Regions from separate parts of the Hoeflea sp. CAU 1731 genome, predicted to be linked through region 1. Evidence: predicted binding sites of a transcription regulator. Region 1 holds the regulator's gene; the other holds the start of a gene.
The links. The regulator PhoB, encoded in region 1, activates phosphate uptake and scavenging genes when phosphate is short. The targets are predictions, from matches to a motif close to TGTCATNNANCTGTCAT.
Positions count from the first base shown of each region.

Region 2: the regulator PhoB is predicted to act here: its motif matches at 2,223-2,239, upstream of ugpB (sn-glycerol-3-phosphate ABC transporter substrate-binding protein UgpB).

Region 1 covers NZ_JBDQQS010000005.1:142,802-146,326, forward strand. Annotated here, with positions in the region: gene phoU (phosphate signaling complex protein PhoU) at 1-711, shown strand, start outside; gene phoB (phosphate regulon transcriptional regulator PhoB) at 752-1,435, shown strand; gene AAFN47_RS10285 (GcrA family cell cycle regulator) at 1,866-2,384, opposite strand; gene AAFN47_RS10290 (aspartate aminotransferase family protein) at 2,797-3,525, shown strand, end outside.
Region 2 covers NZ_JBDQQS010000009.1:168,113-171,637, reverse strand. Annotated here, with positions in the region: gene ugpA (sn-glycerol-3-phosphate ABC transporter permease UgpA) at 1-767, opposite strand, end outside; gene ugpB (sn-glycerol-3-phosphate ABC transporter substrate-binding protein UgpB) at 846-2,159, opposite strand; gene blaOXA (class D beta-lactamase) at 2,382-3,191, shown strand; gene AAFN47_RS15960 (cation:proton antiporter) at 3,270-3,525, shown strand, end outside.

The sequences.
Region 1 (3,525 bases):
GCATCCGCGCACACGGTGTCGTCCTATGACGAGGAACTGCAGTATCTTGTCCGGCGCATTTCGGAGATGGGCGGCCTGACAGAGCGTATGGTTGAGGAATCGATCAGGGCGCTTGTCAATTCCGACGCCTCTCTGTCGCAAAAGGTTATTTCGGACGATCTGATCGTCGACGACGCAGAGCGACAGATCGACGAGAAGGCGGTCCTGATAATTGCCCGGCGTCAGCCGATGGCCTCGGATCTGCGCGAGATCATAGGATCGATCCGCATCGCCGCCGACCTTGAACGTGTCGGCGACATGGCCAAGGGCATTGCCAAGCGGGTCATCGCTGTTGAAGGTCTGGCGCAGCCGAAGAAGCTGGTGCGCGGCCTTGAACATCTCTCGGAACTCGCTCTGACCCAGCTCAAGGAAGTGCTTGATGCGTTTTCGAGCCGGTCGCCGGAGGCGGCGTCCGCCGTGCGCGAGCGCGACGAGGAAATCGACGCCATATACACGTCGCTGTTCCGCGAATTGCTGACCTACATGATGGAAGATCCACGAAACATCACGGCCTGTACGCATCTGCTGTTCTGCGCCAAGAACATCGAACGGATCGGCGATCACGTCACCAACATCGCGGAATCGATATACTACATGTCCACCGGGGCACAGCCGGATACCGAGCGTCCGAAGGACGACGAAACGGCGTCCGTTTCGGTAACTGCAAAATAGGCAACACCAGACAAGGCGGCGTCAGGACAAGGGCATGGGCATAGCACCGCAAATTACCGTCGTGGAAGACGAAGAGGCGCTGAGCGTTCTGCTCCGGTACAATCTGGAAGCGGAAGGCTACGACGTGGACACCGTCTTTCGCGGCGACGAGGCCGAACTGAAACTGCAGGAACGATTGCCGGATCTGCTGATCCTCGACTGGATGCTTCCGGGCCTCTCCGGTATCGAACTGTGCCGCCGTCTGCGCGTGCGGCCTGAGACCGAGCGGCTGCCGATCATCATGCTCACGGCGCGCGGCGAGGAAAGCGAGCGCGTGCGCGGGCTTGCGACAGGCGCCGATGATTACGTGGTGAAACCGTTCTCCACGCCGGAACTCATGGCGCGTGTGCGCGCGCTTCTGCGCCGGGCAAAGCCGGAAGCGATTTCCACTCTGCTCAAGAGCGGCGATATCGAGCTGGACCGCGAAACCCATCGCGTCTATCGCAAGGGCCGCGAAATCAAGCTGGGTCCGACCGAGTTTCGCCTGCTCGAGTTTTTCATGGCGTCGCCGACGAGGGTCTTCTCGCGGTCCCAATTGCTGGACGGCGTGTGGGGTCACGACATCTATGTCGACGAACGCACGGTCGACGTCCATGTCGGACGGCTGCGCAAGGCGCTCAACCTCGCCAATATGAAAGACGTCATCCGCACCGTCCGCGGCGCCGGCTACTCGCTGGAAAACTGACCGCCCTTCACTGCAGCCCGTGTGTTTGGCGGCTGCTTTTTTTGGACGTTTGTGTTATAACAGCTTTCCGGTCTTGAGCCTTTGCAACTGGGTCGCGGCTTGGGATTGCCAATAATGGCTTTTCCCGAAACAAAGCCAAGTTGGAGCCAAAACAGCGTTTCCCGAAACGAAGCCAGATTTGCCGTATGGTTCCAGAATCCCGAAACAAAGCCAAATCGAAGCCGAAACTGCCAATTCCCGAAACAAAGCCAGTGTCGGCGAACGGTAGTGATGGACGCCAGATAACTGGTAGAACCGTCTAACTAATTGTAATTACACAGAAAAAAACGCGACCACATAAGCAATCGTCCCACGCTGCGCTTCACGCAGCGTGGGACGAAAGGCGCCAGGATGCTGTGATGGAATTGCGAGCCTGCTTGACCTTGACCGGTCAGCTCTTCGACCGGCGGCGATCAGCGGCTGGCTGGAAGGCCAGCTTGGAATGATAGGAGCAGTACGGGCCTGATTCCTCGCAGTCGCTGCCGCAGAAATAGAAGCCCTCCTGCAGCGGATCGCCGATCGGCCATTTGCAGGTCCGCTCGGTCAGTTCCGTCAGCACCAGTCTCTTGGATATCGGAACGACAACGTCCTCGACAGGCCTCGTATCCAGATTGGTCACGGCGTCTGCGATGATATCCGCTTTGAGAGCGGTCGCCCCGCTGGTGCGCATGACCGGGCGCGGACTGGCTGCGCGCGCCGTAAACGAACTGCGGGACGCCGTCGTCGTTCTCTTATTCCGGGAGGCTGACGATCCGCCGGACTTTGCCCGCCCGGGCAGATTCAGCCGATGCACTTTTCCGATCACAGCGTTGCGGCTGATGCCGCCAAGCTGGGCCGCAATCTGACTGGCGCTCAGGCCGTCGCCCCATAGTTGTTTCAGTTTTTCGACGCGTTCGTCAGTCCAGCTCATGCTTCACGCCCCTCGTTCATTGTATTGGGCGGCGGAATCCTCCATCATGCGCCGGTATTGCTCCGGCGCCGGAATCCGAGACTTCAGTGAATAGTTCAGGTCCGCCGCATGCAGTCCAAATTCGCCTTCCTAAGGTAGTGGGCGCGGGACTCGGTGACAAGAGTCCGGCGAATCAAGACGATTCCTTTTTCAAGTTTTCCCCAACTTGAAGTCAATAGTGGAATTTGACCTGCCTGATTGCGGCGCGCCGCACGCGTTCGTCATCGAAGTTGTTGATTGATGGCGCACCGTCCGGTATAGAAGCGGGAAAGCTGCCGTGGGGCAGCTTTTGTTTTTGGTCGGTACAGTAAATCCGTCAATATCAAAGCCGTTCAGCTAATTTGCGGTGACAGGCGGCAAGGAGTAGGTTGCGATGTCCCAGACTGCATCGCTGTTTGATACATACAAGCGCATTCCCGTTCGCTTTGAGAAAGGCGAGGGCGTGTGGCTTTACGCCGAGGATGGATCGAAATATCTCGATTTTGCCGCGGGCATCGCCGTGAACTCGCTTGGCCATTCCCATCCGCATCTCGTTTCAGCCTTGAAAGACCAGGCCGACAAGCTGTGGCACCTTTCCAATATATACGATATTCCCGGTCAGACGCGTCTTGGCGACCGTCTTGTCGAAGCGACCTTCGCCGACAAGGTGTTCTTCACCAACTCCGGCGCCGAGGCGCTGGAATGCTCCATCAAGACCGCGCGGCGCTATCACTACGAAAACGGCGACGCTGGTCGATACAAGATCATCACCTTCGAAGGCGCCTTTCATGGACGCACGCTGGCGACGATCGCCGCCGGCGGCCAGGAAAAATATCTCGAAGGTTTCGGACCGAAAGCGGAAGGCTTCATTCAGGCGCCATTCGCCGATCTCGACGCGGTGAAGGCGGCGGTTGACGATGAAACGGCCGCTCTGCTCGTCGAACCGATCCAGGGCGAAGGCGGCATCCGCGTCGCTCCGGAGCAATGGCTGCGCGATCTGCGCGCGCTGTGCGACGAGCATGGCGTTCTGCTGGTTCTCGACGAGGTCCAGTGCGGCGTTGGCCGCACCGGCAAACTCTTCGCCTATGAATGGTCCGGCATCACACCGGACATCGTCGCCATC
Region 2 (3,525 bases), on a different contig from region 1:
CCGTCCGCATAGACCTTGTAGACGAGGATCGTCGTCGCCTGCTGCGGCCCGCCGCCGGTAATCGTGTGGATCACGCCGAAGGTCTCGAAGAAGGCGTAGACGATATTGACCACCAGGAGGAAGAAGGTGGTCGGCGAAATCAGCGGCAGCACGATCGTGAAGAAACGTCGCCAGAAATGCGCGCCGTCGATCGCCGCCGCCTCGATCACCGAGCGCGGCACCGATTGGAGGGCCGCGAAGAAGAACAGGAAATTGTAGCTGATGCGCCCCCAGGAGGAAGCAAGCACCACCAGCCCCATCGCTTCGGTCTGGTCGAGCACATGGTTCCAGTCATAGCCGAGCTGGCTCAGATAAAACGACACGACGCCCACGCGCGTGTTGAACATGAAGAGCCACAGCACGCCGGCCACCGCCGGCGCCACCGCATAGGGCCAGATCAGCAGCGTGCGATAGGTCGTTGCGCCCTTGACCAGCCGGTCGGCGAGCACGGCGAGAAACAGCGCCGGCACCATGGAAACGAGCGTCACCAGCGTCGAGAAAATCGCCGTCGTGACAAAGGAGGCGCGATAATATTTGTCGGAGAAGAGAAATTCGAAATTGCCGAGGCCGACGAATTGCGCCGACAGGCCGAAGGGGTCCGGAATGAACAGCGACTGCCAGATCGCCTCGCCCGCCGGATAGAAAAAGAACACGGCGGAGATCAGGACTTGCGGGAAGATCAGAATGAGCGGCAGGGTCCATCCCTTGAAAGTCACCCGCTTTTCCATCGCCTCGTCGTCCCCCGATCCGGTCCGGTCAGTTTCCGGCGGCGATCTGTCGCCGCCGCCGGAACCATGTCTGCATTATCAGTTGTTGGCCTGCTCGAAACGGCGAAGCAGCTGGTTGCCGCGGTCCACCGCGCTGTCCAGAGCAGCCTGGGCGTCCTTGTCGCCCGACCAAACGCCTTCCAGTTCCTCGTCGATGATGCCGCGAATCTGGTCGAAGGAGCCGAGACGCAGGCCCTTCGAATTGGCGGTCGGCTCGTTCGTCGTCATCTGGATCACCGCGATGTCGGTTCCCGGATTTTCATCGTAGAAACCATCGGCCTTTGTCTTGTCGCCGGCCGCCTTGGTGATCGGCAGATAACCGGTGTCCTGATGCCACTTGGCCTGGATGTCGGTGGACGACAGGAAGTTCAGGAAAGCGGCGACAGCTTCATACTCCGCCGGGTCCTGGCCTTCCATCACCCACAGCGACGCGCCGCCGATAATGGTGTTCTGAGGCGCGCCTTCGGCGTCCGACCAGTAAGGCAGCGGGCGAACGGCGAAGTCGAATTCGGCTTCGGACTTGATGCCCGCATAGCCGGCCGAGCTCTCGGTGAACAGCGCGCAACCGCCGGAGCGGAAGTCAGCGCCGCCTTCGTTGCGGCGGCCCTTGTAGACGAACTTGCCGTCCTTGGCCCAGTCGCCCATCGTCTGGATGTGCTTGACCTGCAGCGGGCTGTTGAACGCCAGCTCCGTGTCGAGACCGGCGAAGCCGTTGTCCTTCGTGGCGAAGGGAACGTTGTGATAGGCCGACAGGTTTTCGAGATGAATCCAGCTCTGCCATGCGGTTGTCAGCGGGCACTCGTGGCCGGCCGCCTTCAGCTTGTCCAGCACGTCGCCCACCTGCTCCCAGGTGGAGAGATCGACGTCGGGGTCGATGCCGGCTTCCTTCAGCGCGTCCTGGTTTACCCAGAGAACCGGCGTCGAGGAGTTGAACGGCAGCGACAGCATGTCGCCGTCGGTCGTGGTGTAGTAGCCCTTCACCGCGCCGATATAGGCGTCCGGATCGAAATCGGCGCCGGCTTCCGCCATCACCTCGTAGACTGGCTTGACGGCGCCCTTGGCGCCCATCATCGTCGCGGTGCCGACCTCGAAGACCATCAGGATATCGGGCTGCTCACCGGCGCGGAAGGCGGCGATGCCGGCGTTCAGCGTTTCGGAGTAATTGCCCTTGTGCGAGGCGACGACCACATAGTCGTCCTGGCTGTTGTTGAAGGTCTCGACCTGTTCGGCCACCAGTTCTCCGAGGCGTCCGGTAAAGGCGTGCCAGAATTCGATTTCGGTGGCCGCCATGGCGGGCATCGGTAGCGCGGCGGCGGAGCTTGCAAGCATCGCCGACAGGATCAGTTTCTTCATAGGAATTCTCCCTGTTGTTTCACGAACCTATTTCGCAAGGTCCGCTCCTCCTACGTCTGAAAAACTACAGTTCGGTGACAGTAGTCACAAGGGGTTGTTTATATTTCCTGGAAAACTCGACTGCAGCGGGCAGTATTTCCAGCTTTCGCAACTATCGGCGGCAAGATTGACGCCGCGCTGCGAATGCCGGATGGTCCGGCGCGATCAAAACGGTGAACCATCATGTTGCGTCCTGTCCTGTTGAGCCTGACCCTGCTTCTTTGCGCTGTCGAGCCCGGCCGAGCTGAAACACACACGATCTGCACCCTCGTCGTGGAGGCAGACAACGGCGCAGAACTGGCGCGCGAGGGCGATTGCGCAGGCCGGATGTCGCCGGCCTCGACCTTCAAGATCGCCATCGCCCTGATGGGCTTCGACAGCGGCGTCCTGAAGTCGCCAGAGGAGCCGGAACTTCCATATCGCAAAGGCTATGTCGACTGGCGGCCGGAGTGGCGCGAGCCCGCAACGCCCGCCCGGTGGATGCAATATTCCGTCGTCTGGTATTCGCAACGGATTACAGAAAGGCTAGGCCCGGAGCGCTTCCAGGCCTACGTCGACGCCTTTGACTACGGCAATCGCGACCTGTCCGGCGATCCGGGCAAGAACAACGGCCTGACGCAGGCCTGGCTCAGCTCATCGCTGCAGATCGCGCCGGACGAACAGATCGCCTTCCTTCGCAAGCTCGTCAGCGGGCGGCTGCCGGTAAATGCGTCCGCCGTCGAAAACACCGCCGCGATCATGGATCACGGCCTGCACACCGGCGGATGGCGGCTTTATGGCAAGACCGGCGCCGGTCTGCCGCGTGGGCCTGACGGCAAAGTCGTCCGGGGAACGCCCTTCGGGTGGTTCGTTGGCTGGGCTTCGCGTGACGGACGAACGGTGGCGTTTGCCCGACTGATCCAGGACAGCGCGCGCCAGAAGACGCCTCCCGGCTTCCGCGCTCGCGATACGCTGATCGTCGACCTGTTCACGCCGGGCGGCCTGCTCGACTGATCCGCAACCATTTCAGTCCAGGCGCGTTCAGGAAGGGGAAATGGGCGCACGACCCCCTCAGACGCACAGAATGATTGTATGCAGAATCACGAATTTTTCGCCCTTGAACCCTATCACCTCGCGTTCGCCGTCATCGGCGTCATCGTCATCCTGGCGCGCTGGCTGCCACGCCTCGTCTCGAAACGCGAACCGGCCGCCGCCCCGCTGATGATCCTCTTCGGCGCGGCCGCGACCCTGCTCATCCCCGGATTGCCGACGATCCCCGATCCGCGTCAGTCGCCGCTTCCGTGGGAGCTGGTCAGCGAACTGGCCGTCATCATCGCGCTGTTCGGCG